Regions from separate parts of the Desulfofundulus salinus genome, predicted to be linked through region 1. Evidence: riboswitches for the same ligand, from Rfam matches in the RefSeq annotation. Region 1 holds a riboswitch; each other region holds the start of a gene.

The links. A riboswitch is a leader RNA that binds a small molecule or an ion and turns the genes downstream of it on or off. The one in region 1 is predicted to bind cobalamin.
Region 2: linked by a shared signal. The riboswitch ahead of cbiD (cobalt-precorrin-5B (C(1))-methyltransferase CbiD) and the one ahead of cobU (bifunctional adenosylcobinamide kinase/adenosylcobinamide-phosphate guanylyltransferase) in region 1 are both predicted to bind cobalamin.
Region 3: linked by a shared signal. The riboswitch ahead of thiC (phosphomethylpyrimidine synthase ThiC) and the one ahead of cobU (bifunctional adenosylcobinamide kinase/adenosylcobinamide-phosphate guanylyltransferase) in region 1 are both predicted to bind cobalamin.

Annotation. Positions count from the first base shown of each region.
Region 1 is NZ_RBWE01000001.1:1,067,394-1,077,942, forward strand. It holds gene D7024_RS05540 (dipeptidase) at 1-403, shown strand, start outside; gene D7024_RS05545 (PHP domain-containing protein) at 404-1,234, shown strand; gene D7024_RS05550 (LL-diaminopimelate aminotransferase) at 1,262-2,428, shown strand; gene D7024_RS05555 (translation initiation factor 2) at 2,497-2,787, shown strand; gene D7024_RS05560 (DUF3842 family protein) at 2,931-3,347, shown strand; cobalamin riboswitch at 3,393-3,565, shown strand; gene cobU (bifunctional adenosylcobinamide kinase/adenosylcobinamide-phosphate guanylyltransferase) at 3,673-4,275, shown strand; gene D7024_RS05570 (cobyric acid synthase) at 4,324-5,895, shown strand; gene cbiB (adenosylcobinamide-phosphate synthase CbiB) at 6,047-7,003, shown strand; gene D7024_RS05580 (cobyrinic acid a,c-diamide synthase CobB) at 7,018-8,418, shown strand; gene cobS (adenosylcobinamide-GDP ribazoletransferase) at 8,412-9,167, shown strand; gene cobD (threonine-phosphate decarboxylase CobD) at 9,183-10,295, shown strand; gene cobC (alpha-ribazole phosphatase) at 10,311-10,549, shown strand, end outside.
Region 2 is NZ_RBWE01000001.1:1,814,799-1,825,347, forward strand. It holds gene D7024_RS09250 (methylenetetrahydrofolate reductase C-terminal domain-containing protein) at 1-544, shown strand, start outside; gene D7024_RS09255 (methylenetetrahydrofolate reductase) at 541-1,464, shown strand; gene gap (type I glyceraldehyde-3-phosphate dehydrogenase) at 1,548-2,555, opposite strand; partial or broken gene D7024_RS09265 (heavy metal-binding domain-containing protein) at 2,852-3,163, shown strand; gene D7024_RS09270 (cysteine hydrolase family protein) at 3,265-3,798, shown strand; gene D7024_RS09275 (histidinol-phosphatase) at 3,799-4,650, shown strand; gene D7024_RS09280 (DnaD domain-containing protein) at 4,719-5,495, shown strand; gene D7024_RS09285 (ATP-binding protein) at 5,515-6,255, shown strand; cobalamin riboswitch at 6,259-6,545, shown strand; gene cbiD (cobalt-precorrin-5B (C(1))-methyltransferase CbiD) at 6,672-7,775, shown strand; gene cbiE (precorrin-6y C5,15-methyltransferase (decarboxylating) subunit CbiE) at 7,757-8,419, shown strand; gene cbiT (precorrin-6Y C5,15-methyltransferase (decarboxylating) subunit CbiT) at 8,445-8,981, shown strand; gene cobI (precorrin-2 C(20)-methyltransferase) at 8,965-9,681, shown strand; gene cobM (precorrin-4 C(11)-methyltransferase) at 9,698-10,453, shown strand; gene D7024_RS09315 (cobalt-precorrin 5A hydrolase) at 10,450-10,549, shown strand, end outside.
Region 3 is NZ_RBWE01000001.1:2,556,751-2,567,299, reverse strand. It holds gene D7024_RS12990 (Rpn family recombination-promoting nuclease/putative transposase) at 1-899, shown strand, start outside; gene D7024_RS15450 (class I SAM-dependent methyltransferase) at 1,016-1,678, shown strand; gene D7024_RS12980 (fumarylacetoacetate hydrolase family protein) at 1,739-2,497, shown strand; cobalamin riboswitch at 2,561-2,755, shown strand; gene thiC (phosphomethylpyrimidine synthase ThiC) at 2,864-4,162, shown strand; gene bzaB (B12 lower ligand biosynthesis ThiC-like protein BzaB) at 4,166-5,440, shown strand; gene D7024_RS12965 (methyltransferase) at 5,468-6,484, shown strand; gene D7024_RS12960 (DUF2284 domain-containing protein) at 6,501-7,067, shown strand; gene D7024_RS15445 (B12-binding domain-containing radical SAM protein) at 7,192-8,811, shown strand; gene D7024_RS12950 (MFS transporter) at 8,966-10,102, shown strand; gene D7024_RS12945 (sulfite exporter TauE/SafE family protein) at 10,331-10,549, shown strand, end outside.

The sequences.
Region 1 (10,549 bases):
CCACGCCAACACCAGGCATGTTTGCAATCACCGCCGCAACTTGAGCGACGACCAGATCCGTGCCCTGGCCGCCCGCGGTGGAGTAATAGGGCTGTGCTTTTGTCCCGAATTCGTCCATCCCTCGGAGCCCTCGCTGGACAAACTGCTGGATCATGTGGATCACATGGTTGCCCTGGGCGGGGTGGGCTGTGTGGGGATAGGTTCCGACTTTGACGGTATTAAAAATGTTACCCCGGGACTGGAAGACGTCTCCCATCTGCCCTCCTTAACCCGGGCCCTGTGGCAACGGGGATACCGGGCCGAAGAGATTTCTGCCATCCTGGGGGGTAACTTCTTGAGGGTATTGCATCAGGTTTTGCCCAAGCAGGAACAACCGCCAGCAGCATCGAATGAGGTGAAATAATTGCCCTGTGACCTGCACGTACATACCACCGCTTCCGATGGTACCGACGCTCCCGGAAAGGTTGTGGAAAAGGCCCGCAGGGCAGGTCTTTCTGCCCTGGCCATCACCGATCACGATAACGTTGATGGCCTTCTTCCCGCCCTGGACGCGGGCACAAGGCTTTCTTTTCCGGTTTTGCCTGGAGTGGAGCTGAGTACGGAGGAAGATGGCCACGAAATACATATCCTGGGCTATCTTTTTCAGATTGATCATTCTGAACTGCTGGCCCGGCTTGCCCTTTTTCGCCAGGCACGGGTGGAACGGGTGGTGAAGATGGTGGAACGGCTCCGTTGCCTGGGAATACCGGTGGAGGTGGAACAGGTGCTGGAGCTGGCGGGGGAAGGGGCGGTGGGGCGCCCCCATGTAGCCCGGGCACTGGTTCAGGTGGGGGCCGTGGCCACGGTGGGGGAAGCTTTTGAGAAGTACATCGGCAAGGACCGGGTGGCCTATGTGCCCAGGTACAAGTATACCCCCCGGGAGGCGGTGCACCTGCTTCGCCGGGCGGGCGGAATAGCGGTGCTGGCCCATCCGGGCTTGGTCCGTTGCGATCACCTCATCCCCCGGCTGGTTGCTGAAGGGTTACAGGGTCTCGAAGTGTTTTACCCGGCCCATTCAGAAGAGATGGTGTGGCATTACAAGAGACTCTGCCGGCGTTACCGCCTGGTGGCCACCGGGGGCTCTGACTACCACGGTTCGGACCATCGTGAGTATAACCGCCTGGGGGCGGCCACGGCACCGGATGAAGTAATATCTATATTACAGGAACTGGCCCGGCAAGGCCCGGGAGCTTAAACTTGTTGTCAAAAACGAGGTGGGGACATGGAAGTAGCTCAGCGCATTAAAGGTTTGGAATCGGCCATTTTTAACGAGATGGAACATTATAAGAAACAGGTAGAGGCCCGGGGAGTGAAGGTGATTAATCTGGGTGTGGGCAGCCCGGATCGTCCCCCGGCCCCCCACATCATTGCCGCCCTGCACCGGGCAATTGATAATCCAGTTAACTACCGTTATCCCCTGGAAGGTCTGCCGGCCCTCCACCAGGCGTTGGCCCGCTGGTACCGGCGGCGCTTTGGGGTGGAACTGGATCCGGATCATGAAGTGCTGGTATTAATGGGTTCCCAGGACGGTCTGGCCCACATCGCCCTGGCTTATATTAACCCGGGGGATGTGGCCCTGGTCCCCGATCCGGGTTACCCCATTTATGCCTGCAGTATTCTCTTAGCCGGCGGGGAAATTTACCCCATGCCCCTTCTGGCCGAAAACAATTTTCTGCCCGATTTGTCGGTCATCCCCGGGGAGGTGGCCCGCAAGGCCAGGTTAATGTGGCTCAACTACCCCAACAACCCGGTGGCCGTTTCGGCCAACCGCGAATTTTTTGAACAGGTGGTCGATTTTGCTCGCCATTATGATATCCTGGTTTGCCATGACGTGGCCTATGCCGAGCTGGCTTACGACGGCTTTAAACCCATGAGTTTTCTGGAAGTTCCCGGTGCCAAAGAGGTGGGTATTGAGTTCTATTCCCTGTCCAAGACCTACAATATGGCCGGCTGCCGGATAGGCTTTGCCGTGGGCAACCGGGATGTGCTGGCCGCCCTGGCCCGCATCAAGTCCAACATTGACTACGGTGTATTCCGGGCGGTTCAGGAGGCGGGCATTGCGGCCCTGGAAGGACCCCAGGATTGCGTGGAAGAGACGGCTCGCACTTACCAGCGCCGGCGGGATGTGCTGGTGGACGGACTGGCCCGTTATGGCTGGCATATGCCCAAACCCAACGCCTCCATGTTTGTCTGGGCTCCCCTGCCGGCGGGATATACTTCCTCGCGGCAGTTTGCCCTGGACTTGCTGGAGCGGGCAGGGGTGCTGGTCATTCCCGGGCTGGCCTTTGGAGCCATGGGGGAGGGCTATGTGCGCATGGCCCTGGTCCAGGAAGAGGAGTTGCTGGCCGAGGCCGTGGAACGCATTGGCAGGGCATTTTCCTTCCGGTAGCCCTTCGTCTATTGCCACCAGGAGCAGCATATACTAAAACCAGACCTGCTGCCTGGGGTGGTGGATCGATGGATGTGCTTGAAATGCAACGGCGGATCCAGGAACTGGAGGAAAAGGTGGAACAGCTCCGTTTAAGCCGCCGGGTGTTGATGAATTTAATTGAACGGATGGAGAAGGAAAAATCCTCCTTTCTGGCCCAGCTGGAAAAGGAGAATAAGCGGCTGCACCGGGCTAATTACCGTTACGCCCGGTCCCTTTTACAAAAAAATTTACAAATCCTAGAGCTGGAATCGAGACTTAAGGATTACCTGTCCCGGGATTCTGTTGAAGCGAGGCAACCGGATTCTCGCGGCGGTTAAACCGGTTTCATACCGCCTTCGCAGCGCCGGCGGGATCCGGTCCGCAGCGGGCCGGGGTGTACATCTTACGTGAAGCACCGGTGTAAGCGGGGACAAGCCCCGTTTAAGTTGTGTTTAAAACTAAAGGTTTAGGAGCGAATATTATGCGTATTGCTGTAGTGGACGGGCAGGGTGGCGGTATTGGCAAGCATATCATGGAAAGGTTGCGCCGGGAATTGCCCGAGGATGTGGATATTTTGGCCCTGGGAACCAATGCCCTGGCTACTTCGGTGATGCTCCGGGCCGGTGCTAACGAGGGAGCCACCGGCGAAAATGCGGTAATCTACAATGCGCCCCGGGTAGACCTGATCGTGGGTCCGGTAAGCATTCTTTTCCCCCACGCCATGATGGGGGAGTTAACACCGGCCATGGCCGCGGCCCTCGCCGCGAGCCCGGCAAAAAAAATTTTGTTGCCCCTGGTGCGGGGATCTGTGGAACTGGTGGGATTGCGTGCCGAACCCCTGCCCCATCTGATCGAAGAATTGATCCAGCGCGTAAAAGAATACGTAGAAAAATTTTAACTGTGAAGAGGATTTTCTTTTAAAATAGCGAATTAGCCAACAAAATAATTTTCCTGGCCCGCAGGTGCCCCAACGGGGAGAATAGGGAATCAGGTGAAACTCCTGAGCGGTCTCCGCCACTGTAACCGGGAAGCAGCCCTGCAATGCCACCGCCAGGGAAGGCGTAGGGCAGGTGATGATCCGGGAGCCAGGATACCTGCCTGCGGGTGCCTTTGACCCCTTCGTGAGAAAAGGGGCTTGGCGTATGTTCGGGGCTAGGGACTGGCCTGGCACAAGTTTCCCCGGTCTTTCGAAGGCTGGGGTTTTTGTTTTAAGGGGTGTTGTTATGGCTCTGGTGCTTGTTCTTGGCGGAGCCAGGAGTGGCAAGAGCAATTTTGCCGAAGAACTGGCCGCTTCTTCCGGTTCAAGGGTTGTTTATGTCGCTACGGCAGCCGCCGGCGACGACGAAATGGTCCGCCGGATCGTTAATCACCGCCGGCGCCGCCCTGCCGGCTGGCTTGCTGTAGAAGAAACGCACCAGCTGGAAAGGGTTATCAGGGAATACGAAAGAAAGGCAGACGTCCTTTTAATTGACTGTTTGACCATGTGGGTGACCAATCTCTTGCTGGACGAAAGTCTGCCCGCCTCCGGCGGTACGGCGGAAGATAAAGAAAGTTTCATCCTGGAACAGGCCCGGCAATTGGGCAGGACTGCGGCCGCTTCGCCGGCCCGGGTAATTATGGTAGCCAATGAGGTAGGATTGGGCCTGGTACCGGACAATGCCCTTGGCCGTTCGTTTCGCGATGTGGCGGGGCGGGTAAACCAGCTCCTGGCTCAAGAGGCGGAGGAGGTTTACCTGGTGGTGGCCGGTCTGCCGGTAGAAGTAAAGTCCCTGGCGGTTAAAAACCGCGCCGCGCGCCGGGGTTTCTTTACGACCGAGGGGCTTTGAAGCATCCTTGTTTTATTTAGTACGGATACTCAAAAAGGAGGGTCTTTCATGCTGGCCAGGACCATTATGGTGCAGGGAACCGCTTCACACGTGGGCAAAAGTGTCCTGGTGGCCGCCCTTTGTCGCATCTTTTACCAGGATGGCTACCGTGTGGCTCCGTTTAAGTCCCAGAACATGGCCCTGAACTCTTTTGTAACCCGGGATGGGGGTGAAATGGGCCGGGCTCAGGTGGTGCAGGCCGAGGCTGCCGGGGTAGAGCCGCATGTGGACATGAACCCCATTTTGCTCAAGCCCACGGGACAGGCCTCCTCCCAGGTGATTGTCCTGGGCCGGCCGGTAGGAAACCATTCCGCCCGGGAATATCATAACGGCTATGCCCAAAAGGCATGGGAAATTATATGCCAGGCCCTTGATCGGCTGCGCCGCCGTTATGAGATTGTGGCCATAGAGGGTGCCGGAAGCCCGGCAGAGGTCAACCTCCAGGCTACGGAAATTGTGAACATGCGGGTGGCCCGGCTGGCGGAGGCCCCGGTGCTTCTTACCGCCGATATAGACAAGGGTGGCGCCCTGGCCGCGGTGGTTGGCACGCTGGAATTGCTTCCGGAAGAGGATCGGCGGCGGGTGGCGGGGATCATTATCAATAAGTTTCGCGGGGATTTAAAACTTTTCCAGCCGGCGGTGGACTTCCTGGAAGCAAAAACAGGCATACCGGTGGTGGGGGTAGTTCCCTACTTTGAAGGCTTCCGGGTGCAGGAAGAGGATACGGTTTCTGAGGAAAGCCTGCGCAGAAGTCGGACACCTTCCAGGCGGGAAGTGGAAATTGCCGTCATTCACCTGCCCCATATTTCCAATTTTACTGATTTTGATCCCCTGGAGGACGAGCCCGATGTAAATTTGCGTTATATTGGGAAAGGAACTCCTTTGGGACGGCCAGATCTGATCATCCTTCCCGGAAGCAAAAATACCATTGAGGATCTGGTTTCTTTAAAGCGATCAGGCCTGGCCGGCGAAATATGCCGGTTGGCCCGGGAAGGAGTACCGGTAATCGGTATTTGCGGTGGCTTCCAGATGCTGGGCAAAGAGCTGGCCGATCCCTATCACACCGAGTCCAGCATTCCCAGAATAGAAGGGCTGGGGTTGCTGGATATCAGCACCGCCTTTGAGCCGGAAAAGGTGACCACCCAGGTGGAGGCCACAGTTACCGGCAGAGGCCCCCTTTTATCGCTGGCCCGGGGACAAAGGGTAGTGGGTTACGAGATTCACATGGGACGCACCCAACTGGGGCCCGGGGCCGTACCGGCCTTTCACATCCACCGGCGTTCCGGGGAAGCGGTGGATTGCCCGGATGGGGCACAGGATGAACGGGGACTGGTCTTTGGAACCTATATCCACGGCCTGTTTGACGACGATGGATTTCGCCGGCAGTTGCTTAACGCTTTGAGATTGAAAAAGGGGCTGGCTCCCCTGGAGCAGGGAGGTACCAGCCACCTGGAGCAGCGACAACGGGATTATGACCGGCTGGCTGCGGTAGTGCGGGGAAGCCTGGATATGGGCATAATTTACCAGCTCCTCGGTTTGCCGGGACCCAAGACCAGGGGCCCCATGGCCGGGGCGGTATGAAATTCTCTACAAGAATGAGTTTGGCCCGCGAGGCTCACCGGAGCGAGCGGGAGCCAAAACAGGGTAGTTGGAAAGTGGGGATAACTCAGACGAGAATGCACGGAAAGGGGCGACAGGCCTGGGCGTTTGGATTTGTGCCAGGTAACGGGACATGCTCGGAGTAGTGGCTGCTTACCTTGTGGACCTGCTGGTGGGAGATCCCCACTGGTTTCCCCACCCGGTAGTGATTATCGGTAAAATCATTGCCGGATTAGAAAAAATTTTCCGCCGGGTAGCTAAAAGTCCCCTTTCCCTGCGGGTTGCCGGGGTGGTCCTGGCGGCCGTGGTGGTGGGGAGCAGTTACCTGGCCACGTACCTTTTGGTCAGCCTGGCTGCCCTTGTGCATCCCTGGCTGGCCCTGGGACTGGAGGTCTGGCTGATTTCCACCACCTTTGCCGTCCGGGGGCTGGCCGGGGCGGCCCGGGATGTGCTGCGTCCCCTGTCCCGGGGCGAACTGGACCTGGCCCGCCGGCGGGTAGGCTTTATAGTTGGCAGGGATACGGACCGCATGGATGCCCGGGAAGTGGCCCGGGCTACGGTGGAAACAGTGGCCGAAAACATTGTCGATGGTTTTGTGTCCCCCCTCTTTTATGCCCTGATTGGCGGAGCGCCCCTGGCCATGGCCTACCGGGCGGTGAATACCCTTGATTCCATGGTGGGCTACCGTAACGACCTGTACCGGGATCTGGGCTGGGCCTCGGCCCGCCTGGACGATGTGGCCAATTTTTTGCCTGCACGCTGGGCGGGGCTGTTGCTGGTGGCGGCAGCCTGGCTTTCCGGACGCAGGGCTGGGGAGGCCTGGCAGGCCATAAGAAAAGATGCCCGGCGTCATCCCAGCCCCAACAGCGGCATTCCCGAGGCGGCCATGGCCGGTGCCCTGGGGATATGCCTGGGGGGGCTGAACTATTATGGCGGGGAGGTTTCCTTTCGGGCCTACTTAAACGAATCCGGCCACCCGCCGCAGATAGATCACATCCGGCAGGCGGTGGACATGCTCTACCTCACCGCCGCCCTGGCGGTGTTTAGCGGTTTAGCGGTGAAATTACTCTTTTTTTACTCACTTTTATGAGGAGGCAGGACTCTTTGAACATACCGCGCCTTTTAATTGCCGCTACCCACAGCGGTGCCGGTAAAACCACTTTGGCCACGGCCCTGATGGCCGCCTTTACGCAGGCGGGTTTTGCCGTCCAGCCTTTCAAGGTGGGCCCGGATTATATTGATCCCGGCTACCACACCGCGGCCACCGGACGGATTTCCCGCAATCTGGACACCTTTTTTTTAGGGGCGGCCGGGGTGCGGGAGGTGTTTGCCCGCGCTGCTTCCGGGGCGGACCTCTGTATAATCGAAGGGGTTATGGGTCTTTACGACGGCAAAGGGACTACGGAGCGGGGTAGCTCGGCGGAGGTGGCTAAGACCCTCGATGCCCCGGTTTTGCTGGTGGTGGATGCCCGGTCCATGTCCCGCAGTGCGGCCGCCCTGGTCCTGGGCTACCGCCTTTTTGATCCCCGGGTGCGTTTGGCCGGGGTGCTGCTCAACCGGGTGGGCAGCGCCCGGCACTACGCTACGCTTAAGGAGGCCATTGAAAAACAGGCCGGTGTTCCCGTGCTGGGTTGGGTTGGCCGCCGGGAGGAAATATCCCTTCCCCACCGGCACCTGGGTCTGTTGCCGGCGGTGGAAAAGAATGCCCTGGCCGACCATTTGGAGCTGCTGGTGGCAGTCCTGGAGGAAGGGGTGGAGCTCTTCCGCTTGCTGGAGGTAGCCCGGCAGGCGCCGCCACTGCCCGAAACTCCGCGGGAGATTTTCCCCGCCACACCCCTGCCCCCCCGGGTGCGCCTGGGGGTAGTAAAGGACGCCGCCTTTAACTTTTACTACCAGGATGGGCTGGAGCTCCTGGCCGCTTTGGGAGCGGAAATCGTTTTTGTCAGCGCCCTTGCCGATCCGGCTTTGCCACCGGAGCTTGATGGTATTTACATTGGTGGTGGCTTTCCGGAAATGTTTTTAAAAAGGCTGGCGGCCAACAAAGGGTTCCTTGAAAGTTTGCGCCGGGCCTTTTACCAGGGTATGCCCGTCTATGCCGAATGCGGCGGGTTGATGTATCTTTGCCGGGCCATTTGCGATTTTGAGGGCAGGGAGTATCCCATGGCCGGTTTGTTGCCTGGAATTTGTCGCATGCATTCCCGGCGGGTAGCCCTGGGATATTGTGAAGCCCGGGTACTGGCTGATAATATCCTGGCCCCGGCCGGAACAAGGCTGGTGGGCCACGAATTTCACTATTCCTCAATAGAGGGCATGCCCCGGGATTTCCCCCGGGCTTATGTGCTCTACCGGGAAGGGGATAAGGAGGGGTTGCTGGATGGCTACGTCCATGGCAACCTGCTGGCCTCTTACCTGCACCTGCACTTTGCCGCCTGCCCGGAAGTTGCCCGGCGATTTATTGACCGTTGCGAGCATTATAAAAGGCAAAGAAGGGTGATGGGATGCTGAAAACCCTGGCCATGGCCCTGCAATTTTTAACCAGGTTTTACGTTTACCGGGGTGAATTCGATGAGCGGGCCTACGGGCGGGCCCCCGTGTTTTTCCCCCTTGTGGGCCTTTTCCTGGGCGCAGCCTGGATGGCTCTTTATTTCGGTCTTTCCTCCATCTTCCCGCCGGCAGTCACCGCCGCCCTTTTGGTGCTGGGCATGGTTGTATTTAGCGGGGGGTTGCACCTGGACGGGTTTATGGATACCATGGACGGTATTTTCAGCGGGCGGTCCAGGGAGAAAATGCTGGAAATTATGCGGGATAGCCGGGTGGGAGCCTTTGGCGTACTCGGACTGGCGTGTTTATTGTTGCTCAAGTTTGCACTGCTTTTTAGCCTGCCCCGGGAGGTTTTGCCCCGCTTGCTTTTAATTGTCCCTGCCATCAGCCGCTGGGGGATGGTTTACGCCATCGCCCGCTTTCCCTATGCCCGGCCGCAGGGCCTCGGGCTTTTGCAGGTCCGCCATACCCGGGGGCGGGAGCTGGCCCTGGCATCCCTTTTTGCCCTGGGAGCGGCCGTTCTCGGGGGACCGGTTGGCCTGGTTCTGCTGTTTCTTTCCCTTGTACTGGTTCACCAGTTTGGCCGATACTTAACCGGCCGGTTGGGCGGTCTCACCGGAGATACCTACGGGGCTATCAATGAAATACTGGAAGTGTTTTTACTGCTGGTGGCATATCCTTTACTCAATTACCTGCCAGTAACTCTTTGGTAAAAGGGGGTGCAAATAATGGGCCTTGATGATAAAATAGAAAGGGATTACCAGTCCGTTCCTCCCCACGGCGGCAATCTGGTACGGGCGGCCATGGAATATGGGCTTGGGCCGCGGGATTTTCTGGATTTCAGTGCCAATATCAATCCCCTCGGTCCCTGCCCGTCAGTCCTGGAAGCCATTAAGGCCAACCTGTGGCAAATCTGCCATTACCCGGATCCCGATTGCCGGGAGTTAAAAAGTACCCTGGCGGGGCACCTTGGTGTGGATACCCGGTGCCTTCTGGTGGGGAACGGTGCTAGCGAGTTAATTTACCTGCTGGCCCGGGTTCTTTCCTTCCGCCGGGTGCTCATTCCAGCTCCGACCTTTAGCGAATATGCCCTGGCCGTAAAGGCGGCCGGGGGGGAAGTCAATTATATTTTTTTGGATCCGTCCCTGGGTTTTCCTTTCCCCCTGGAGGAAGTGTTAAGGCGACTGCCGGGGGTGGATGCTCTTTTTTTATGTAATCCCAATAACCCTACCGGGGGGCTTATTCCCCGCCGGGAACTGGAGGCTTTGCTGGAAGCGGCCGCCGCATATAAGGTTATGGTGATTGTTGATGAGGCTTTTATGGACTTTGTGGTAGATCCACAAAGTCATACTTTGCTTTCCTTGACCGGCCGGAACACAAGCTTAATCCTGCTTTATTCTTTAACCAAGATTCTGGCCATTCCCGGTTTGCGTCTGGGAGTGCTGGCGGCACAGCCCAACGTGGTTGAGGCCCTGGAGGGGGCGAGGGACCCCTGGAGCGTCAATGCTCTGGCCCAGGTGGCCGGAGTGGCCGGATTGCAAGAAAAAGAATATATTGAAGCTGCCCGGGATATGGTCGCCCGGGAGCGGGATTTTCTGTTCCGGGAGCTTTCCTCTCTGCCCGGCCTGCGTCCTTTCCCTGGGGCGGCCAATTTCTTGCTGGTGGATATAACTGGCACTAAATATGCGGCGGGGGAACTGGTCCGCCGGCTGGGATGCCGGGGCATCCTGGTGCGTAACTGTGCCAACTTTCCCGGCCTGTCGGAGGGATACATTCGAATTGCTGTAAGAAGGCGGGAGGAAAACCTGCGCCTTCTGGAAGCACTGCGCGAGGTGCTTTAGGGGAGAGAAATTATCATGAGCTGTCGCATTTATCTGGTCAGGCACGGCGAAACAATCTGGAACGCAGAGTTTAGATTTCAGGGTCACAGCGACATCGCCCTTTCCCCGCGCGGATTGGAACAGGCCCGGGCACTGGCCAGGCGTTTGCGCGGGGAAAATTTCAGTGCTTTTTACTCCAGCGACCTCCAGCGGGCATTGAACACGGCCCGCATTCTGGCGGAACCTCACGGCTTGCCCGTCATGGCCCTAAGGGC
Region 2 (10,549 bases), 750 kb from region 1:
AGTTTTGGCTTCATCCCTGCGCATCATGCGCCGGTTACAGGGCAACCCACTGGAAACAGTTACCTATACCGCCACCAGGCAGTGCGACCCGGAATACATTGAGGCCCTGGAAAATCTGGTTAAAGACGTCGATGCCGTAGTTTCCCTTGCCTGTGGAGTGGGCGTACAGTACATCGCCGAGCGGTTTCATGACAAGTGGGTGGTACCTGCCCAGAACACCATGTTTGTGGGTGGTTCCACGGCCCACGGCGTGTGGGAAGAAAGGTGCGGTCTTTGCGGCGACTGCATCCTCCACCGCACCGGCGGTATCTGCCCCATTATCCGCTGCTCCAAGAGCATCTTAAACGGTCCCTGTGGCGGCTCCCAGTACGGCAAGTGCGAGATCAGCAAGGATGTGGACTGTGCCTGGCAACTGATCTACGACCGCATGAAAGTTCTGGGCAAGCTGGACAAATTGCTTGAAATTCAACCACCCAAGGATTGGTCCAAGTCCCGTGACGGAGGGCCGCGTAAAGCCATCAGGGAGGATGTGATGATCGGGTGAAAACAGAAAGCAAACTGCAAAAGCTCCTTGACAGCGGCCACTTTGCGGTGACTGCGGAAATCGGGCCGCCCAAGCATGCGTCCGCCCATGGTATCCGCCACCATGCCCACATGTTGAAGGACTACGTGGATGCAACCAATATTACCGATTGCCAGACGGCCATCGTACGGCTCTCCAGCATTGCTTCCGCCGTGCATATCCTTGATTGCGGCCTGGAACCAATTGTGCAAATGACCTGCCGGGACAGAAACCGCATTGCCATCCAAAGCGATTTGCTAGGTGCCTACAGCCTGGGGGTCCGGAACCTGCTCTGCTTGTCGGGCGACCATCAGAAGTTTGGCAACGAACCCTCAGCTAAAAACGTCTACGATATTGACTCCATACAACTAATCTATTTGATGCGCCGCATGCGGGATGAAAAGCTTTTCTTCTCCGGCGAACCCATCAAAGAGCATGAACCCCGCTTCTTCATTGGAGCGGTGGCCAACCCCTTTGCGGATCCCTTTGAGTTCCGGGTGGCCCGGCTGGAGAAAAAAGTGGAGGCCGGGGCGGAGTTTATCCAGACCCAATGTATTTTTGATATGGAGCGTTTTGAGCGCTTCATGGAAATGGTCCGGGAGAGGGGCATTCACGAACGGGTACACATCCTGGCCGGGGTCACCCCACTGAAAAGCTGGCGGGCGGCAAAATACCTGCAAACCAGCGTCTCGGGCATGATTGTACCCGATGATGTCGTGGAAAGGCTGAAAAAAGCAGAAGATCCTAAGCGGGAAGGAATTGAGATCTGCATCGAGCAAATCAAGCATATTCGCAACATTCCCGGCGTACACGGCGTACACATCATGGCCATTGCCTGGGAAGAAGTGGTGCCGGAAATCGTGGAACGGTCCGGTCTTTTCCCGCGGCCCAAAGTGGAATAAGAGAAAACTAAACCCCCGCATAATGAGCGGGGGTTCTTTATTGTTTCACCGGAAAAGCCTGTCGTTCCAGGGAAAATACTAACTTACAAACCCTGCCGGGATAAATAGAGAGCAGTATCAACCACCCGGTTGGAATAGCCCCACTCGTTATCATACCAGGCCACCACTTTAACCAGAACACCATCGATGACCATGGTGGAGAGGGCGTCTACAATTGACGAATGGGGGTTGCCATTGAAATCCCGGGAAACCAGGGGCACTTCGCAATAGTCCATGATTCCTTTAAGTTCGCCTTGGGCCGCTTCCTTTAAAACGGCATTGATTTCTTCCTTGCTCGTAGGCCGGGCCAGCTCGGCCACCAGGTCCACCACGGAAACGTTGGGCGTTGGCACACGCATGGCCATGCCGTTAAGCTTGCCCTTTAATTCGGGTAAAACCAGAGCCACTGCTTTGGCGGCACCAGTGGTGGTAGGAATAATGGACAGAGCCGCTGCCCGGGCACGACGCAGGTCCTTATGGGGTAAATCCAGGATCTGCTGGTCGTTGGTATAGGAATGAACGGTAGTCATCAAACCGCGGACAATACCAAACCGCTTGTGCAGTACCTTGGCCACGGGAGCCAGGCAATTGGTGGTGCAGGAAGCACAAGAAATCACATGATGCTGGGCGGGATCATATTTATCCTGATTTACGCCCATGACAATGGTAATATCTTCATTTTTGGCGGGAGCGCTGATCAACACCTTTTTCGCTCCACCTTCCAGGTGCTTGGCGGCATCTTCCCGGGCGGTAAAACGACCGGTGGATTCCACCACAATATCCACTCCCAGTTCGCCCCAGGGCAGTTTACCGGGATCCTTCTCCGCCAGCACTTTTACTTTCTTGCCATTAACCATAAAACCGTCATCAACTGTTTCCACCTCGCCCCGGCAAATCCCATGCACGGAATCATATTTAAGCAAATGGGCCAGTGTACCGGCATCGGTAAGGTCATTAACGGCTACTACTTCTAACTCCGGATGGTTCAGAGCAGCCCGGAAAACATTACGCCCGATGCGCCCAAAACCGTTAATACCCAATCTTACCGTCATTTTGATCACTCCTTTTTCAGGATATACAGGGTTTATTTTTTCCAATCCCACCAGATTGCATGCTGTAAAAAATACACCTGGCAAAAATTAAAATAACATAACCTGCTCTTTACGGGCAATAGTTAGTCCGGAATCCAGAATTACCCGTCAATTTTCCTTAAAATTGATATATTGCGTGCACTTTCCGTTTGATGAAAGGATAAAGGGTATCTTATAGCGAATATTAATATGCAAAAAAATTAAATTAACACGGGCATTGCTTTATTTGTATGCCCTTTAATGAGGAGGTCTGCCATATGATTTTAACCACCACTCCAAACGTGGAAGGAAAAAATTTTAGCTTATCTGGGTATCCTGGCCGGAGAGGCAATCATGGGTGCCAATATAGTGCGGAATTTGTTTGCTGCCATTACCGATATTGTGGGCGGGCGTTCCGGCGCTTATGAGGCCAAACTCTCCCAGGCCCGCCAGATTGTCCTGGAGAAAATGGCCACCAGGCCCGCCGCTTAGAGGCCAACGCGGTGGTCGGTATTGACCTTGATTATGAAGTAATCCGGGAAGGCATGCTCATGGTCACCGCCAGTGATACAACCGTCCAAGTTGCTTAAAAAAGTTAGCGATGATTAGTAAGATGTGCTAAAATATTATTAGCTTTGTGCTTGGCTAGAAAGATTGAGCGCTATGGTTTTTTAAAAAAAGGAGTGGTCCTATGTCCCGCAACGTTTTAATGGTCATAGACATGCTCAAGGATTTCATCGACACCGACGGCGCCCTGAATTGTGGCGAAAAAGGGAGGGAAATTGTACCCTTTGTAGTGGAAAAGGTAAAAGAGTTCATGGCCCAAAAGGAGCCAGTAATCTTTGTCATGGATGCCCATGACCCCGAAGATCCGGAATTCTCCCGTTTCCCCGTCCACTGCGTTTACGGCACCCCGGGAGCAGGGCTCATTGATGAACTTGCTTCACTGGTGGAGGAATACCCTTTTGCCATCAAGATGCCGAAAACCCGTTTCAGCGGCTTTTTCCGTACTAATTTAAACAAAATCCTGGAAGATCTTAATCCGGCTGCAGTTCACGTTGTGGGGGTTTGCACCAATATCTGCGTCCTGTATACGGTGGAAGAACTGCGCAACCGGGACTACCGGACGGTGGTGTATACCCAAGGGGTGGCCAGCTTCGATGAGGAAGCCCACCGGTGGGCGCTAAAACAAATGGAAACAGTTTTAGGAGCGGAGATTGCTTAAATGAAACCCCTTTTGGACTACCACGTCCACCCCGGCTATTCTATAGATGCCGAAGATCACAGCATTTTGGAATACTGCCAGCAGGCCCTGAACCTGGGGTTAAGGGAGATTTGTTTTACCCCCCACCTGGAAGTGGACCCGGTACGGCGCCGGCTGGACTGGTTCGTACGGTTAAATGGAAGGCTTCACCCCATGGAGGATTTAAGCTGGCTTGATCATTATTTCCGGGACATTGAAAAAGCCCGTAGCCAGCTGCATGACCGGGAACTGAAAATAAAGGCTGGTTTAGAAGTTGGCTATGAACGGGGCTATGAGAAAACCATTGAAAAAATTTTAAACAATTATCCCTTTGATTATGTACTGGGTTCCATCCATTGCCTTGAACATCAATCCATATCCTCCTGGGAGGAAAGCCGGATCTACTTCTCCTCCCACACTGTGGAAGAGGCGTGTGGCGAATACTTTCAAGTCTTAAAGGAAGCCGTGGAAAGCAACCTCTTTGACTGTATCGGTCACCTGGATCTTTATCGACGCCACGGAGAACGCCTCCTGGGTACAGCCCTGGGAAGTGCCCATAAAGGAATGGTCGAACCGATTCTCAAGGAAATAGCACGGCGAAATATGGGGCTGGAAGTAAACACCTCCAGTCTGCGGCGGGGACTGACCGAATTTCATCCCAGCCGGGAAATTCTTTTAAAGGCCCGGGAATGTGGAGTCAAAATATTCACCGTGGGCTCCGATGCTCACCGGCTTTCTGAGTTGGGAGCATATACAAACCAGGCGGTGTTAATGTTAGAAGAACTGGGGCTTGCGGTGCACACCTTTACTTCTCGTCAACCTTGCCCCCTTTAACGGTTTTTTTTGCCTGGACAAACTTCCTCCCTTACCATAAAATATTCACTAAGCGGGGGAGGAAGAGCATGATGAATGGCAGAACGGTGAAAAGATACCGGGAGGGGAACATTACCGCTGCCTTTGGTGCCGACCTGTTGCTCCAGGGCACTACCACCATCCCGAATCTTTTACTCCGTTTGTACCGTCACCTTGATATAACCGACGAAGAAATGATCCTTCTCATTCAGCTTCTCCGGTTGCAGGTAGAGGAAAAGAACCTGTTTCCTTCCGCCTCCACCCTGGCCGCATGCACGGCCCAGGATGTAACCCGGGTGCAACAAAACCTGAACAGGTTAATAGAAAAGGAAGTTCTGGCCGTAACCCAGTATTATGACGAAAGAAAAGATCAGATCCTCAGTGGATATGACTTTGAACCGCTGTTGGAAAAGCTCTCGGAGATCTGGGCCAGCATCAGGGTCAAGGAAATTGAACGTACCCGCAGCCTGCTGGAAAAAAGGCCTTTAGAGACAACGGCGCAAGAATTTGCCCTGATCATCCGGGCCTTTGAACAGGAATTCGGGCGGCCTGTTTCCCCCATGGAGGTCGAACAGATCCGCCAGTGGGCCGAGGAACTGGACCACACGCTGGTTTTGGAAGCTTTACGCCGGGCCGTCCTGATGGGCAAGCATAATTTTAAGTATATCGATAGTATTATTCTGGAATGGAAAAAGAACAACCTGCGTACCGTCGAGGAAATAAACGCCTATGACGCACAATTTAAGAAACGGCGTTCAGGTAAGCAACTTTCCTCCAAGGTGGATGACCGGAAGAAAGCACTTTTGAAAACGCTATACCTCAGTTAATTAGAAAGGATGCCGGCCAGTGAAGGCCTGTCCTGTATGTGAAGATCGGGGTGTGGTGATTAAAAACAATGTAGCAGTTCCCTGCCCGTGTAACAAGCAGAGGGCACTGGTCAACCGTTTTAAAGAAGCAGGGTTACCGGAAGGCTTGCGTTACCACACCTTTGACAAATTTAACTTTAAGTATTACTCGCGATTGCGAGTAGATGCGGAACGCAAGCTGACCTATTATGAGTCGGCCCGGCGTACTTTCCAGGCAGCCCAGGACTTCGTGAATAATTTTAAAAACGACCGGCATATTGACGGTTTGTTGATTACCGGCCCAGTAGGCAGTGGAAAGACATTCCTGGCCGCCTGCATAGCCAACGCCCTGTTGGAAGCAGAAGTGCTCCTACTGTTTGTGGTCGTACCGGACTTGCTGGACCGCCTGCGTTCAACTTATGACCAGAACCGCCAGGGTGGAGATTATTCGGAAAAGGATCTCATGGATGCCGCAAGGGAAGTACCCCTTTTGTTTTTAGACGATCTGGGTGCCCATAATTATACCGAGTGGACCAAAAATAAACTTTATTCGATCTTAAATTACCGCGTCAACCATCGCCTCCCCGTAATCATTACCACCAACATCAGCCTGGAAGATTTGGGCGAATATTTAGGAGAAAGAACCACTTCCCGTATTTGCCAGATGTGCTGGCCTTACCGGTTACCGGTTGAAGATGACATTCGCATGGTCCAGCGCAGGGAAAGGCTCCGGGAAGGTTAAAAACTAAATATATGCGGGGCAGGTCCTCAAAGGGGATAATAGGGAAGACCGGGGAGCAGGTGGATCCTGTTTAAGCCGGCGCGGTCCCGCCACTGTAACCGGGGAGGAACCCGCAAAGTGCCACTGGCCCAGCACTCACTGATGAGCTGCTACATCCGATGGTATGCTTGTTCAGCAGTGAAAATATAACAGCATGGTTTAACCGATGTCACTGGTGAGTGCTGGACCGGGAAGGCGCGGGCATCCAAAGATCCGGGAGCCAGGAGACCTGCCTGCCCCTTTCACTGGAACATGCCCTTTCCTAAAGGGTAAAGCCAGTGGTAGGCCTTTCTATCTTCGCGCGAAAGATAGCAGGCGTAAAGACTCTCCACACGCCCCTACTTTTGCCGGGCGTGTTTTTTTCAGGGGGAAACAAGGTGGCTAAGCCTTTACGTAACGGAATAACGACAGGAGCCTGTGCCGCTGCGGCTGCCCGGGCTGCCACGGAGTTGCTTTTTCACGGCACAAAACCTGCTCAGGTCATTTTGGTCAACCCCATGGGACAGTCCTTAACGGTACCCATCCACCAGGTAGAGGCAATAGCCGGCGGCACCAGGGCGGTGGTGATCAAAGACGGAGGAGATGATCCCGACGTTACCCACGGTCTGCCCGTTGTGGTCGAGGCCCGCCCCGCCCCAGACGGAATTCGCCTTCACGGAGGTCCTGGTGTAGGGCGGGTAACCAAACCGGGGCTGGCGTTGGCCGTAGGCGAGCCCGCCATTAACCCTGTTCCCCGGCAAATGATTAAGGAGGCTGTGGCCGCCGTTCTCCCTCCCGGACGGGGAGTGGAACTAATGATCAGCGTACCCGGGGGAGAATTGATAGCCAGGCGCACCCTGAACCCCCGCCTGGGGATTGTGGGGGGTATATCCATCCTGGGAACTACGGGTATAGTCCGGCCCATGTCCGAGGAAGCGTTTAAGGATTCCCTGCTCCCCCTTCTGGACATGGCCAGGGCGGCAGGCTTCCACCAGGTCGTCCTTACTCCGGGGCACATGGGCGCCCGGATAGCGGTGGAGGGATACGGATTTCCCGCCGAAGCCGTGGTGGAGATGAGCAATTTCGTAGGTTTTATGCTGGAAAGCTGTGTGGAAAAAGGCTTCTCCGGCGTGTTGCTCTGGGGGCACCACGGCAAGCTTTTAAAGGTAGCCGCCGGCATTTTTCATACCCACAGCCGCGTTGCCGACGCCCGGCGGGAAACCCTGGCCAGTCACGTTGCCCTGATGGGTGGTGAACGGGATCTGATCGCAAGCATTATGGAAACCGGCACCATTGAAAGTGTGGTTGAGTTGCTGGCGGAACACAATTTCCTGTCTGTTTACCACCAGCTGGCTTGCCGGGCCAGCCAGCGGGCCATGGAGTACGTCCACCACCGTTTAAAGGTGGGGACAGTCCTTTTGACCCTGGACGGCAAAATCCTCGGTTGGGACCGTCAGGCACAGGAAATCGGGAGGGCGCTGGGATGCCGCGAATTAGGGTAATTGGCGTAGGACCGGGTAACCTGGATTATCTCACCCCTGCCGCCCAAAGAGCTTTGGCCAGCGCCCGGGTACTGGTAGGCGGCCAGCGCCACCTGGTCTATCTGGCCCGAGAGGAACAGAAAACTTTTGTAATTAAAAATAATCTTGCGGCCATGGTGGATTTCATCCGCTCACACCGGGAGGAAGGGGTAGCCGTTTTAGCTTCAGGAGATCCTGGACTGTACGGAATCTTGAATTACCTGCGCCAACATTTTACCCCGGAGGAACTGGAGGTCATCCCCGGAATCAGTTCGGTACAACTGGCCTTTGCCCGCCTGGCCATACCCTGGCATGATGCACTGATCTTGAGTGCCCACGGAAGACCTGCCGGCGACCTGGTTAACCTGATGCGCCACCATGGGAAGGTAGCCCTCCTCACCGGCCCGGGAGCTCCACCCAACCACATCGCCAGCCTGCTCGTGAAGGCGGAAATGGCTGATCGAAAAGTTTTTTGTTGTTGCAACCTGGGTTATCCAGAGGAGGAAATCCTGGAAACCACACCCGGTAAACTGGCCCGCCGGGACTTTTCCGGGCAAAGTTATTGCGTCATGGTGATCATTGATGAAAAAAGCTTGGACATATGTAACCCCGGGGATTCCCGATGACCTGTTTATCCGGGGGAGTGTCCCCATGACCAAAGAAGAAATTCGCGCCGTCACCCTGGCCAAGGCCCGGCTGGCCCCGGGCCAGGTGGTGTGGGATATTGGCAGTGGCACCGGCTCTATTGCTATCGAAGCAGCCCGGCTAATCGGTGACGGCATCGTTTATGCCGTAGAGCAAAAGCCCGCGGCACTGGAGCTGATCCGGGAAAACATGCGTCGCTTTGGCCAGAAGAACATCCAGGTGGTGGACGGCCGTGCCCCTGAGGCACTGCTCCCGCTCCCGCCCCCCCACCGGGTCTTCATCGGCGGCTCGGGCGGCCAGTTAGGGGAGATAGTCCAGTTGCTGGCGGAAAGGCTTGCTCCGGGGGCAAGACTGGTCATCAACGCCCTGACCCTGGAAACACTAACCCGGGCCCTCACTTTGCTAGGCCCTCCCTGGGAAAAAGAGGTGGTGCAGGTTTCCGTAACCCGCACGGTATCCCGGGGCCATTATCATCTGATGCATGCTTTAAACCCTGTGTGGATCATCACTGCCCAAAAGGAGGGGGATGAGGGTGTTGGGTAAGTTTTATGGCATCGGTGTTGGTCCCGGAGATCCGGAGCTGCTTACCCTAAAGGCCTACCGTGTTTTACAGGAAGTGGATGTAGTGTGTGTACCCAAATCGGCCGCCGACCGGGAAAGCCTGGCCCTGTCCATTATCAACAAGGCTATCAAGCGCCAGTTTACAACCCTGGAGTTATCCTTTCCCATGTCCCGGGATCACCAAATACTCGAACAGCACTGGGCCATGGCCGGTGAAAGGGTGGCCCAACTGGTACGAGAGGGGCAAAAGGTAGCCTTTGTCACCATCGGTGACCCGATGTTTTACAGCACCTATGGTTACGTCCGGGCTTACCTGCAAAAAAATTATCCCGACCTGCCCGTAGAAACCATTCCGGGGATCACCGCCATGAGTGCCTGTGCGGCCGCGTTGGAAGAACCACTGGCCATAGGGGAAGAAAGCCTGGTCGTAATACCAGCGGCCTATAACCTAAAGCGCCTGGAAGAGGTGCTGGACAGCTTTGACAACGTAGTGCTCATGAAGGTAAACCGTTATTTCGATCGGGTACTGGAACTCTTACGGGAAAAGGGTTTAACCGAACGGGCCGCCCTGGTGAGCCGCTGCGGTTATCCCGATCAAATGGTAAGCCGGAAGATCACCGATCTGGCCGGACAGAAGCTTGATTACATGTCTATCCTGGTCATCCGCAAGGGAGGCCGTTAACAAGGGGGACGCAGAAGTGATTTACTTTATAGGTGCCGGACCGGGGGATCCCGAATTGATTACCGTTAAGGGAGCAAAATTGCTGCAGGAGGCTGATGTGGTCATTTATGCCGGCTCCCTGGTTAATCCGAAAATACTGGAATATTGCCGCCCCGGAGTAGAGATATACAACAGCGCCACCATGACCCGGGATGAGGTGCTGGCCGTAATGCGCCGGGCACACCAGGAGCAATTAACTGTAGCCCGGGTACATACCGGCGACCCCGCTTTGTACGGGGCCATCCAGGAACAGATGGATGCCCTGGCAGCCCTGGGCATACCTTTTAAGGTTGTGCCGGGAGTGAGCTCCTTTCTAGCTGCTGCAGCCGCCATCCCCCACGAACTGACCCTGCCGGGGGTAACCCAGACCGTGATCCTTACCCGGCTGGAAGGGCGCACCCCGGTACCCGAGCGGGAAAAACTAAGGGAACTGGCCCGCCACAAAAGCACCATGTGCATCTTTCTTTCCGTACACCAGATGAATCAGGTGGTTGAAGAACTGCTTGCCGGAGGTTATACCCCCCAAACCCCGGTGCTGGTAGTGGAAAAGGCCTCCTGGCCCGAGGAACGGTTGTTACGGGGTACGCTGGCCGATATCGTTGATCAAGTCAAGGAAGCGGGCATCACCCGCACCGCCCTGGTGCTGGTGGGAGATGTTTTCAACTCCCCCTACCAGTTGTCGCAGCTCTATGACCCCCAATTCTGCCATGGTTACCGGAGTAGCAGTACATGAACATTGCCGTATTCGCCATTACCAAAAACGGTATTGACCTGGCAGCAAAGGTATCCCGGCATTTACAGCAAGCAGGGCACCAGGTGCGCATGTTCA
Region 3 (10,549 bases), 1.5 Mb from region 1:
GGACCAACGACTACGCCTTTAAGCGGATCTTCGGGTCGGAAGAAGGGAAAGAGGCGCTGCTGAGTTTTCTCAACGCGGTACTGAAGTTACCGTCCGGCCGGGAACTGACCGGCGTGGAACTGCTGGACCGGGAGATAGACCCAAGATACCTGCTGGACCGCGGCGCCAGGCTGGACGTCCTGGCCCGTACGAAAGAAGGCACGCTCATCAACATCGAAGTCCAGGTGACCAACCAGTACAACATTGACAAGCGGACCATGTACTACTGGGCGGGGCTGTACCACGGGCAGCTGACCAGCGGTCAGAAGTTCGCCGACCTGCGCAAAACCGTGACCATAAACATTCTGGCCTTTGACTGGTTCCGGGGTGACGGGCGGTACCACCGGGCCTTCCACGTGCGGGACGATGAGAGCGGTGAGCTGTTGTGCGACGACCTGGAGATCCACTTTCTGGAGCTGGAGAAGATAAAGACGATCAAACGCAGGCCGAAGGATGCGCTGGAGGCGTGGATGATGTACCTGAGCAACCTGGAAGGAGAAGAGATGGAGGCGATAGCCATGGAGAACCCGGGGATCAGGAAAGCGTTGACCATCGAGAAAGCCTTCTGGCAGAGCAAGAAGGAACGCAGGCTCTACGAGCTGAGGGAGAAGGCCATGCGGGATGAGATTTCCGCCCTGGCCGGCGCCAGAGCCGAGGGCGAGGCCAAGGGCAAAGTCACGATGGCCCAGGAAGCCATCTGCAAGTACCTTGACGCCAGGTTTGGGGAGGCCTCACGGGACCTGCAGGAGCGGGTCAGGCAGATCGACAGGCTGGAGGCCCTGGACAAGATCATCAACAGGATTTATACCGCCGGCTCGCTGGAAGAGGCGGGTTCCGTGATCGACGATGCCGTGAAGTAACTGAATCATTGTTACACATTACACATCTATTGTCAAGTAATGCCCTGCCAATAAGTGGAGAAGTCCTACATCCTGCAGGACTTCAGCGAGAAAGAAGCAGACATCGGGTGGAAAAGATGATTACGAACCTGGAAATAGCCCTTGAAGAGATGCAGCAGCAGGCAGAGATGCGCGGGTTAATTAAAGGCAGGGCCGAAGGCGAGGCCAGGGGCAAGGTTGAAGCAAAACAGGACGCCATCTGCAAATACCTCAGGAGGAGGTTCGGTGATGCATCCGCCGGCCTGCAGCAGGAAGTCCGGGAGATGACCAGCCTGGAAGTGCTGGACGGCATCATGGAGGAATTGTTTGCCGCCAACACCCTGGAAGAGGCGCAGGCCGACAATCATGTGGACGTGGTCATCTCCAACTGTGTGATCAATCTGGCCGCGGACAAAAGCAGGGTGCTCCGGGAAGCCTTCCGGGTGCTCAAACCCGGCGGGCGCCTGGCCGTTTCCGACATGGTGTGGCGTCGTGAGGTACCCCACGGGCTGCGGCAAGATGTCGAGCTGTGGGCGGGCTGCGTGGCCGGCGCCCCGACGGAAGAAGAGTACCGCCGCCTGCTGGAAGCGGCCGGTTTCACCGGGGTATCCATAGAGGTAATCCGGGTCTTCAGCCCATCGGACTTCCCGGAAGGAACTTTGCCGGAGGAAATGAAACAGCAGCTGGCCCTCTATGAAGGTGCCCTGGTCAGCGCCTTCATCCGGGCGCAAAAGCCCCTGTATTCACCCCCAAATGTGTAAAAAGTATGGTAAAATAATAAAGCATCAAAATCTCATCAACTGTAGCAGGGGTGTTTTTTTATGCGTATTGGTCGTTTTCATCACAGGGGAGAAATTTTCTACGGCATAGTTGAAGGTGACACGGTTTTACCGGTGGCCGATCCCTTTCAATCTTTGGAACCGGTATCCGGGCGGCAGTTCGCCCTGCCGGAGCTGGACCTGCTGGCTCCCTGCCTGCCCACCAAGGCGGTGTGTGTGGGGCTCAATTACCGGGACCACGCCCTGGAGCTGGGTATGGCCCTGCCGGATGAGCCGGTCCTGTTCCTGAAGCCGTCCACCGCCGTGATCGGCCCCGGGGAACCCATTGTTTACCCGGCCATGAGCCATCAGGTGGACTACGAGGCCGAACTGGCGGTGGTGATCGGGAAAAAGGCGCGGCAGGTGCGGGAGGAAGAAGCGGCCGGGTACATACTGGGCTATACCTGTGCCAACGACGTTACCGCCCGGGACCTCCAGAAAAAGGACGGGCAGTGGACCCGGGCCAAGTCGTTTGACACCTTCCTGCCCCTGGGTCCCTACATCGTCACCGGCGTCGACCCGGGAGACAGGGAAGTTTCGCTCTACCTCAACGGGGAGCGAAAACAGCATTCCTCCACGTCCCAGTTGATCTTTCCGGTATACCGGCTGGTCAGTTTTATCTCCCGCATCATGACCCTTTTGCCCGGGGATATCATCCTTACCGGTACGCCTGCAGGGGTGGGGCCGGTGCAGCCGGGGGACACGGTAGAGGTGGTTATATCCGGCATCGGCCGGCTGGCCAACCCGGTAGTCAAAAAATAAAATAACCGTTCCAAATTTTGCTTGACGTTGCCGGGCCGGTGTGGTAGAATCCCATATAAACAATAACTGAATAGTCAAACAGGTGCCCCGCAGGGGGAGAATAGGGAAGTCCGGACGGGTGGCATACCACCCGGAAACGGCGCGGTCCCGCCACTGTAGTCGGGGAGCTTATCCCGGTCACTGGGGTTTGGCCGGGAAGGCCGGGATAAAAAGCGATGATCCGTTAGCCAGGAGACCTGCCTGTTTGAGAGAATGGCTGCTCTCGCGCGAAAGGGCGGCCGTGCGCGGAGGATGATGGTAAAGTCCTCAGCCAGGTAAAGTTTTGGCTGGGGACTTTTTATTTTAACCAAACGGAGGTGTCGCGAAATGCCAACGCAAATGGCCAGGGCCCTGGCCGGTGAGATTACCCCGGAAATGAAAAGGGTGGCCGGGCGGGAGGGGGTGGATCCGGAGTTCGTTCGCCGGGGAGTGGCTCAAGGCACCATCGTCATACCCCGCAACCGCGCGAGAAAGAACATCGATCCCGTGGGCATCGGAACGGGCTTTGCCGTGAAGGTAAGCGCCAGTGTGGGCCTGGCGGCGGAAGGGGACACCATCGAGGGCGAGGTCGCTAAAGTACGGGCGGCCGTGGAAGCCGGCACTGATGCCATTATGGATTTGAGTGTGTGCGGGGATATTGACGGTGCCCGGCGGGCCGTGCTGGCGGCAACGACCACGCCCGTGGGTACCCTGCCCGTGTACCAGGCCCTTGCCGAGGCCCGGGAGAAGTACGGGGCGGCGGTAAAAATGAAGGTGGACGAAATGTTCGAAGTTATCGAGCGGCAGGCCGCCGACGGGGTGGATTTTCTGGCCCTGCACTGCGCCACCACCTGGCAGACCCTGCGGGCGGCCAGAAAGCACCGCCGCGTCGATTACCTGGTCAGTCATGGGGGCAGCCACTTAATGGGCTGGATGATTTACAACCAGCAGGAGAATCCCCTTTACGAGCATTTCGACCGGCTGCTGGAGATCTGCCGCCGCTACGATGTTACCTTGAGCCTGGCCGATGGGTGGCGTCCAGGCTGCCTGGCCGACTCCCTGGACGCGGCCCAGGTGCAGGAGCTGGTGGTGCTGGGGGAACTGGTGGCCCGGGCCCGGAAGCAGCAGGTGCAGGTGATGGTCAAAGGGCCGGGGCACGTCCCCCTGGGGCACCTGAAGGCCACCGTGCAGCTGGAAAAGCAGCTCTGCCACGGCGCGCCCTATTTTGTCTTCGGCCCGGTGGTTACGGATATCGCTCCGGGATACGACCATATTACGGCGGCCATCGGCGGGGCGCTTTCGGCCTGGGCCGGGGCGGAGTTTCTCTGTTATGTCACTGCCGCGGAGCACCTGGGACTGCCCGGTGTGGAGCAGGTGCGGGAAGGGGTCATTGCCGCCCGCATTGCCGCCCATGCAGCCGACGTGGCCAGGGAGCCCCGGGCGGCGCAGTGGGACCTGGAAATGTCCCGGGCACGCAAGGCCCTGGACTGGGACAGGCAAATCGAACTGGCCCTAGATTCCCGCCGGGCCGGTGCCCTTCGCCGGGAGCGCAGCCACGGTTCTCACCGGGCATGTGCCATGTGCGGCAGGTACTGCGCCATGCAGGTGGTAGGGGAATACCTGGGCAAAGAGCAGGGGGTGTGTTAGGTTATGACCCAGTTGTTGGCGGCCAGGGAAGGCCGCGTCACGCCGGAGATGGAGGAGGTGGCCCGGCGGGAGGGAGTGGATCCGGAATTTATCCGGGCCGGGGTGGCCGCCGGTACCATCGTCATCCCGAAGAACAGGTTGCGGAAAGGAATCCGGCCCTGCGCCATCGGTCGGGGCCTGCGGACCAAGGTGAATGCCCTCATCGGCACCTCCAGCGACCGGGACGACCCGGAAATGGAGGCCCGCAAGATCGAGGTGGCCATTTCCGCCGGGGCCGATGCCATTATGGACCTCTCCACCGGGGGGGATATCGACGGCATGCGCCGCGTTAGCCTGGAAAGGGCCACGGTTCCCGTGGGAAGCGTGCCCATCTACCAGGCGGGCATTGAGGCCATCGAGAAGAGGGGCGGCATTGTGGCCATGACTCCGGAGGACATGTTTGAAGCCATAGAAAAGCAGGCCGCCGCGGGCATTGATTTTATGGCCATTCACTGTGCCCTGAATTTTGAAGTGGTCGAGCGCCTGCAGAAAACCGGACGGGTGACGGACATCGTGAGCCGGGGCGGCGCCTTCCTCACCGGCTGGATGCTGCACAACAGGAAGGAAAATCCCCTCTACGAGGAGTTCGACCGGGTGCTGGACATCCTGCGGGAGTACGACGTCACCTTGAGTCTGGGCGATGCCATCCGCCCCGGGTGCATTGCCGATTCCCTGGACGGCGCCCAGATTCAGGGCCTGCTGGTGGCCGGGGAACTGGTGGCCCGGGCCAGGGAAAAGGGGGTGCAGGTGATGGTGGAGGGGCCGGGGCACGTGCCCATACACCATGTGGAAACCACCATGCTCCTGCAGAAGCAGCTCTGCCACCAGGCCCCGTATTTTGTCCTGGGCACCCTGGCCATTGATGTGGCCCCGGGGTACGATCATATCACCGCGGCCATCGGCGGCGCCCTGGCCGGGGCTTCCGGGGCGGACTTCATCTGCTACGTCACCCCGGCGGAGCACCTGGGCCTGCCCACGGAAGAAGATGTGCGGGTTGGGGTGATGGCTGCCCGCATTGCCGCCCATGTCGCCGACATTGCCAAGGGCGTCAAGGGGGCCTGGGAGTGGGATTTAAAAATGGCCCGGACCCGGGCTTCCCTGGACCGGGAGGCCGTGGCCGGCCTGGCCATCGACCCGGCCCTGGTGCGCTGTTACCTTGAGAAAGGAAAAGAGGAACTGTGCAGCGCCTGCGGCGACGAATGCGCTCTGCGGCTGGTGTCGGAGTATTTTCAGCAGTGATCCCACCATCCTTGAGGTGGCAGGTAAATGTTTAAAAGAGATGCGCGATCTTCCTCAAATGGCTGGTATATAATGGACATCTGCCGCGGACACTGGGCGGCCCATGTGCTTTTTGCTGCCGTGGACCTGGGCCTTTTTGACGTCCTGGCCCGGGGCGCCCAGACTCCCGCCCGGGTGGCCGCGGCCCTGGGCACCCACCCGGAAGCCACCGCCCGCCTGCTGGTTGCCCTGGAGGGCCTGGGGTTAGTGGAAAGGGAGGGCGAGTTTTACCGCAACGCTCCCCTGGCCGGCCGCCACCTGGTACGGGGAAGGGATGCCTGCCTGGGCCATGCGGTGCACCACTTTGCCAACCTGGCCGAGGGTTGGTCCCGGCTGGGCGAGGCCGTGCGCACCGGCCGCCCGGTGGGTTTTGAGGCCGTGGAACGGGCGAACTATGAAGAGCGCCTGCGGGACTACATCCTGGCCATGGGGGACCAGGCCCGGCTCAAGGCGGATCAGCTGGCTGCCGCCCTGGATTTAAGCGGTTGTGAACGCATACTGGATTTGGGCGGCGGGCCCGGGGTGTATACCGTTGCTCTGTTGAAGAAAGAGCCCCGGGCACGGGCCACCATCCTGGACCTGGCCCCCACCCTGAAGATCACCCGGGAATTGATAGAAGCGGCGGGGATGATGGAGCGGGTGGAGCTATGTGCCGGGGATTTCACCAGGGACGAACTGGGTGAAGGGGTTTACGACCTGGTGCTGGCCTCCAATGTGGTGCACATTTATGACGCTGCCACCAACCGACAAATCATGGACCGGGTCTTCCGGGCCCTGCGCCCGGGCGGGCAGGTGGTGATCCACGATTACGTCCTGGCTGAAAAGCCCTCCCTGGAAGCCGCCCTCTTTGACCTGAACATGCTGGTGGGCACCCTTACCGGCCGGGTGTACGGCGTTCAGGAAATGGGCAGCTGGCTGGAGGACGCCGGTTTTGAGGATGTGACTTACCACCCCCTGACCGCAGGCAGCGGGTTGTTAAAAGGGAGAAAATGGAATGACAAATAGAAAGGAGGAAGAGTCCTTGACAGGAACTTTTAACAACAGGGGCGGGCCCGTTGCCGGGCCGGTTGAAGCCGTGGCCCTGGATGATCTGGTGGAGCATCTTTGCCGGGTGGCCCGGGAAGCCGGAACAACGGAAACCAGGGTAATAGATGTCAAAACGGTCACCGTGGCCCCCTGGGTGCGCTGGAAATGCCAGTACGGCTGCCCCGGCTACGGCAGGAGCCTTACCTGCCCTCCCTTCAGCCCCCGGCCCGGGGAGACGGAAAAAGTGCTGGACTGTTACCGTACGGGCCTTCTCTTTCTGGCCCCGACATCCTGGCTGGTGCGCTACCTGGCCGCCCACCTGGAGCACCTTGCCTTCCGGGCCGGTTATTACAGGGCTTTCGGGCTGGGGGCGGGGCCGTGCGGCCTGTGTGAGGAGTGCAATACCGGGGGGGCGTGCCGCCGTCCCGGGGAGGCCCGCCCTTCCCTGGAGGCCTGCGGTATAGATGTGTTCCAGACGGCACGTAACAACGGCCTGAATCTAACCCCGGCCCGGGAACCGGGAGAACCCTGTCCCCGGGTGGGGCTGGTGCTTCTGGAATAAAAACCGCCCTGTTAACTGTAAAGACAGCGACGAGACACAGCTGTCACCCGTACCAAAGAACCGTGGGTGAAAATAGCTGCTGAACATTACCTTATAACATTACTTCCCGGAGAGGTGAGCTGCCATGCGGGTTTTGCTCCTTAACCCACCCCTGCTGACCGATCCCTATACCGATGACCTGGTGGTCAACGCCCCCCTGTCGGCCTGCCTGCTCACCGGTTACGCCGGGGCCTGTTTAAAGCAGGCCGGATTGGACGTAGCCGTTATGGATGCAGACCTGGCCGGGCTGGACGTGGAGGCAACCAGGGAGCAGCTGCTGGCCGAAGACTTTGATTTGCTGGGTGTGCACTTAAAATTCCTGTGGGGACGGACGGCGGAAATAATGACCATGCTGCAGGAGATCAAGCGGGAGAAACCCCACATCCACCTCAATCTCTACGGCCACTACCCCACCTTTGCCTGGGAACCGCTGTTGCGGCAGTTGCCCTTTGTGGATTCGGTGGTTCTGGGCGAACCGGAGCTCACCCTCACGGATCTGGCCCGCCGCCTGGCAGGCCTGGACAAAGGGTTCTGGCAAGACACTGTAGGGCTGGCCGTGAACGGTGAAGGGGGCCCGGTGCAAAACTCCCCGCGCTGTGCCATCGCCGACCTGGATGCCCTGCCTTTCCCCCTGCGGCCTTCTCCGGAGCTGGCCGCCCGGCGCAACATGCACAACTACATCCTGGGCAGCCGCGGCTGTTTTGGCCGCTGCACTTTCTGCTACCTCAATTCCTTTTACGGACCCGGAACGGTCTGGCGGGGGCGCAGCCCGGAAAATATCGTGGCTGAAATTGATGAGGTATACAGGGCCACCGGCAACCCTTCCTTTTACTTTGCCGACGCCAACTTTTTCGGCCCCGGGGAAAGGGGGCGGCAGCGCGCCCTGGAACTGGCCCGGCTTTTGAAGCAGCGGGACTTCCCCCTGGTCTTTGGCCTGGAATGCCGGTCCTCCGATGTGGATGAGGAGGTGTTTGCCGGACTGGTGGAGGCCGGGTTGCGGGATGTGTTCCTGGGGGTGGAAAGCGGCGCCCAGAGCGCCCTGGACCGTTTTCAAAAGGGCACCACCGTGGCCCAGAATGAAAGGGCCATTACTATCCTGCGCCGGCTGGGCCTGAACATCTCCCTGGGTTTTATTAATTTCGATCCCGGTACCACGCTGGAAGAAATCCGGGAGAACCTGGACTTTCTGCAGCGCATGGAACTGCTGGACTGCCCCTCCACCACCGCCCACCTGTTTTTTCACCGCCAGGTCGTCCTGCGGGGAACCCCGGCCTACAACCAGCTGCTGGCCCGGGGGCAGTTAAGGCCGGTTGGTTTCACCGCCCACGAGGGGGAGTACACCATCGTAGACCCCCGGGCGGAGGCGGTGGCCCGGGTTATGGGCCGGGTGTGCCGGCTGGTGCTGGAGATAACCGGAGGCGAGGACCTGTACACTGCCAGGGGGCCGAAGGTGAGCTGCTGCGGGAGAGTGGGCGATGAGGGCCGCAGCGGTTTGGGTGAAGGTCTTACTGCCGGTGGCGGCAACCGTTCCATCCCGGCCCATGTCCAGCGGCAGGAAATTTTCCGGCGGTTGAATCTTTTCCTGCAGGACTTCCTTTCCCGCCTTCTGGATGCCGCCGGCAGGGGAGAACTGAACCTGGGTACGGTGGCCGGCTTTGTCGCGGCGGGACATACGGAAATAGAGGAGATCATGAGGAACTCTTAGCAAAGCTGCCGGAAGGCAGCTTTTTCTCCGGTTGCCGCCGGTGGCGGCACCGGCAGGGTCATATGTTCTATGGACTAATTGACGGAAGAGAGTTAAATTAATTATATAATAAATTTACGGGAAGGTTTTTCATCTCAGAAAGAAGGCATGCTTTTTGGGTACATACCCGGAACCTGAAACAAATATAGCCATTCAAAGGACGCCCCATATCCTGTTCATCAGCCTGGTTAATTTTTTGCTCAACTTTGCCGTGCAGGGCTCCCTTATCTTCATCCCCCTGCTGGGAGCCCAGCTGGGGGCGAGGGACTGGCAAATCGGCGTGGTGGGGGCATCTTACGGGGCGGCCTTTCTCTTTTCTTCCCTGATTTGCGGCTGGAAGTCCGACTCTTTGGGAAGGCTTTTATTTGTGCGCCTGGGGTTAGCCGCCAGCGGTATGGCCTTTGCCGCCCAGTTGTTGGTTCAAAATCTTTTCGTTCTGATCGTGGTGCGTTCGGCCGTGGGCCTGTCCCTGGGAATAGCCACCGCGGCCTTGATTGCTTACGCCTTTGAGTCCGGCGCCGATATGGGCAAATATAGCTCTTACGGCTCCCTGGGCTGGATCTTCGGCGCTCTGGGGGCGGCGCTGTTGAAGGAATTCCACCTGCTCTTTATCACCAGTTTTATTTGCTGCCTGGCCGCATTTATCCTTTCCTTTACCTTCCACGAAGCAGCTGTTAAAAGGAGGAGGATTCAGCCCAAACTCTGGCTGGTGGTGCGCCGGAATTTCCAGATCTACTTGGCCGTATTCTTGCGCCACCTGGGGGCTACGGCTGTCTGGATCATCCTGCCTCTGTACTTCTCTTCCCTGGGCATAAACAGGTTTTGGATAGGCCTTCTTTGGGGAACTAATTTTACCGTGCAGTTTATAGTCATGCGCTTTTTAGAACGGTTTAACGAAAATAAAGTATTTGCCTTTGGTCAATTACTCTCCATCGGAGTCTTTACGGCCTATGCCTTTGTCACTGCGCGGCCGGCCCTGTTTGCGGTGCAGGCCCTCCTGGGGGTGGCCTGGTCCTGCCTTTATGTGGGCGCCCTGCTTATTGTCCTGCGGAGCGGGGAAGAAAGGGGTACCGCCAGCGGCATTTTCCAGTCTACTTTAAACCTCTGCGGCGCCGTGGGCCCCTTCCTGGGCGGGTTGATTGCCGAGCTGTGGGGATACCGGGGGGTGATGCTTTTCGCCGCCGGGCTGGGGGTGGCCGGCCTTCTGGTGGCCGTGCCCGCGGCCCGGGAAGTACCCGGGCATTCGGCGTGATTGCCCCGCCCGTGATTATCCAGTAATATGGAGGTGTGTGTGAATAATGTCACGAGCTCCCTTTCGCACTCCTTCATGCCGGGGCTTTTGCGCAGGCCTATTGGTGAATGAACACAGGTTTTAAGGGAAGCTGCCTGCAGTTGTCCGTTGAGATGGAGTACAGGCCTGCTCGCGAGAATGTGCCACCCTGAATTACGATGGTGGAATCTATAATAAGGAGGTTTTCTTATGCATTTCCCCGTGTCCGGAGTAGATGTCTTCCCCCTCGTCCCTCCACTGGTGTCCTTTCTGGTTTCTTCCGTTACGGCGTCGGCCGGCGTGTCCGGAGCCTTTTTGCTCCTGCCTTTTATGGTGAGCGTGCTGGGGTTTACCACTCCAGCCGTCAGTCCCACCAACCTGATCTACAACATTGTGGCCATCCCCGGGGGGCTGGCCCGTTACATAAGG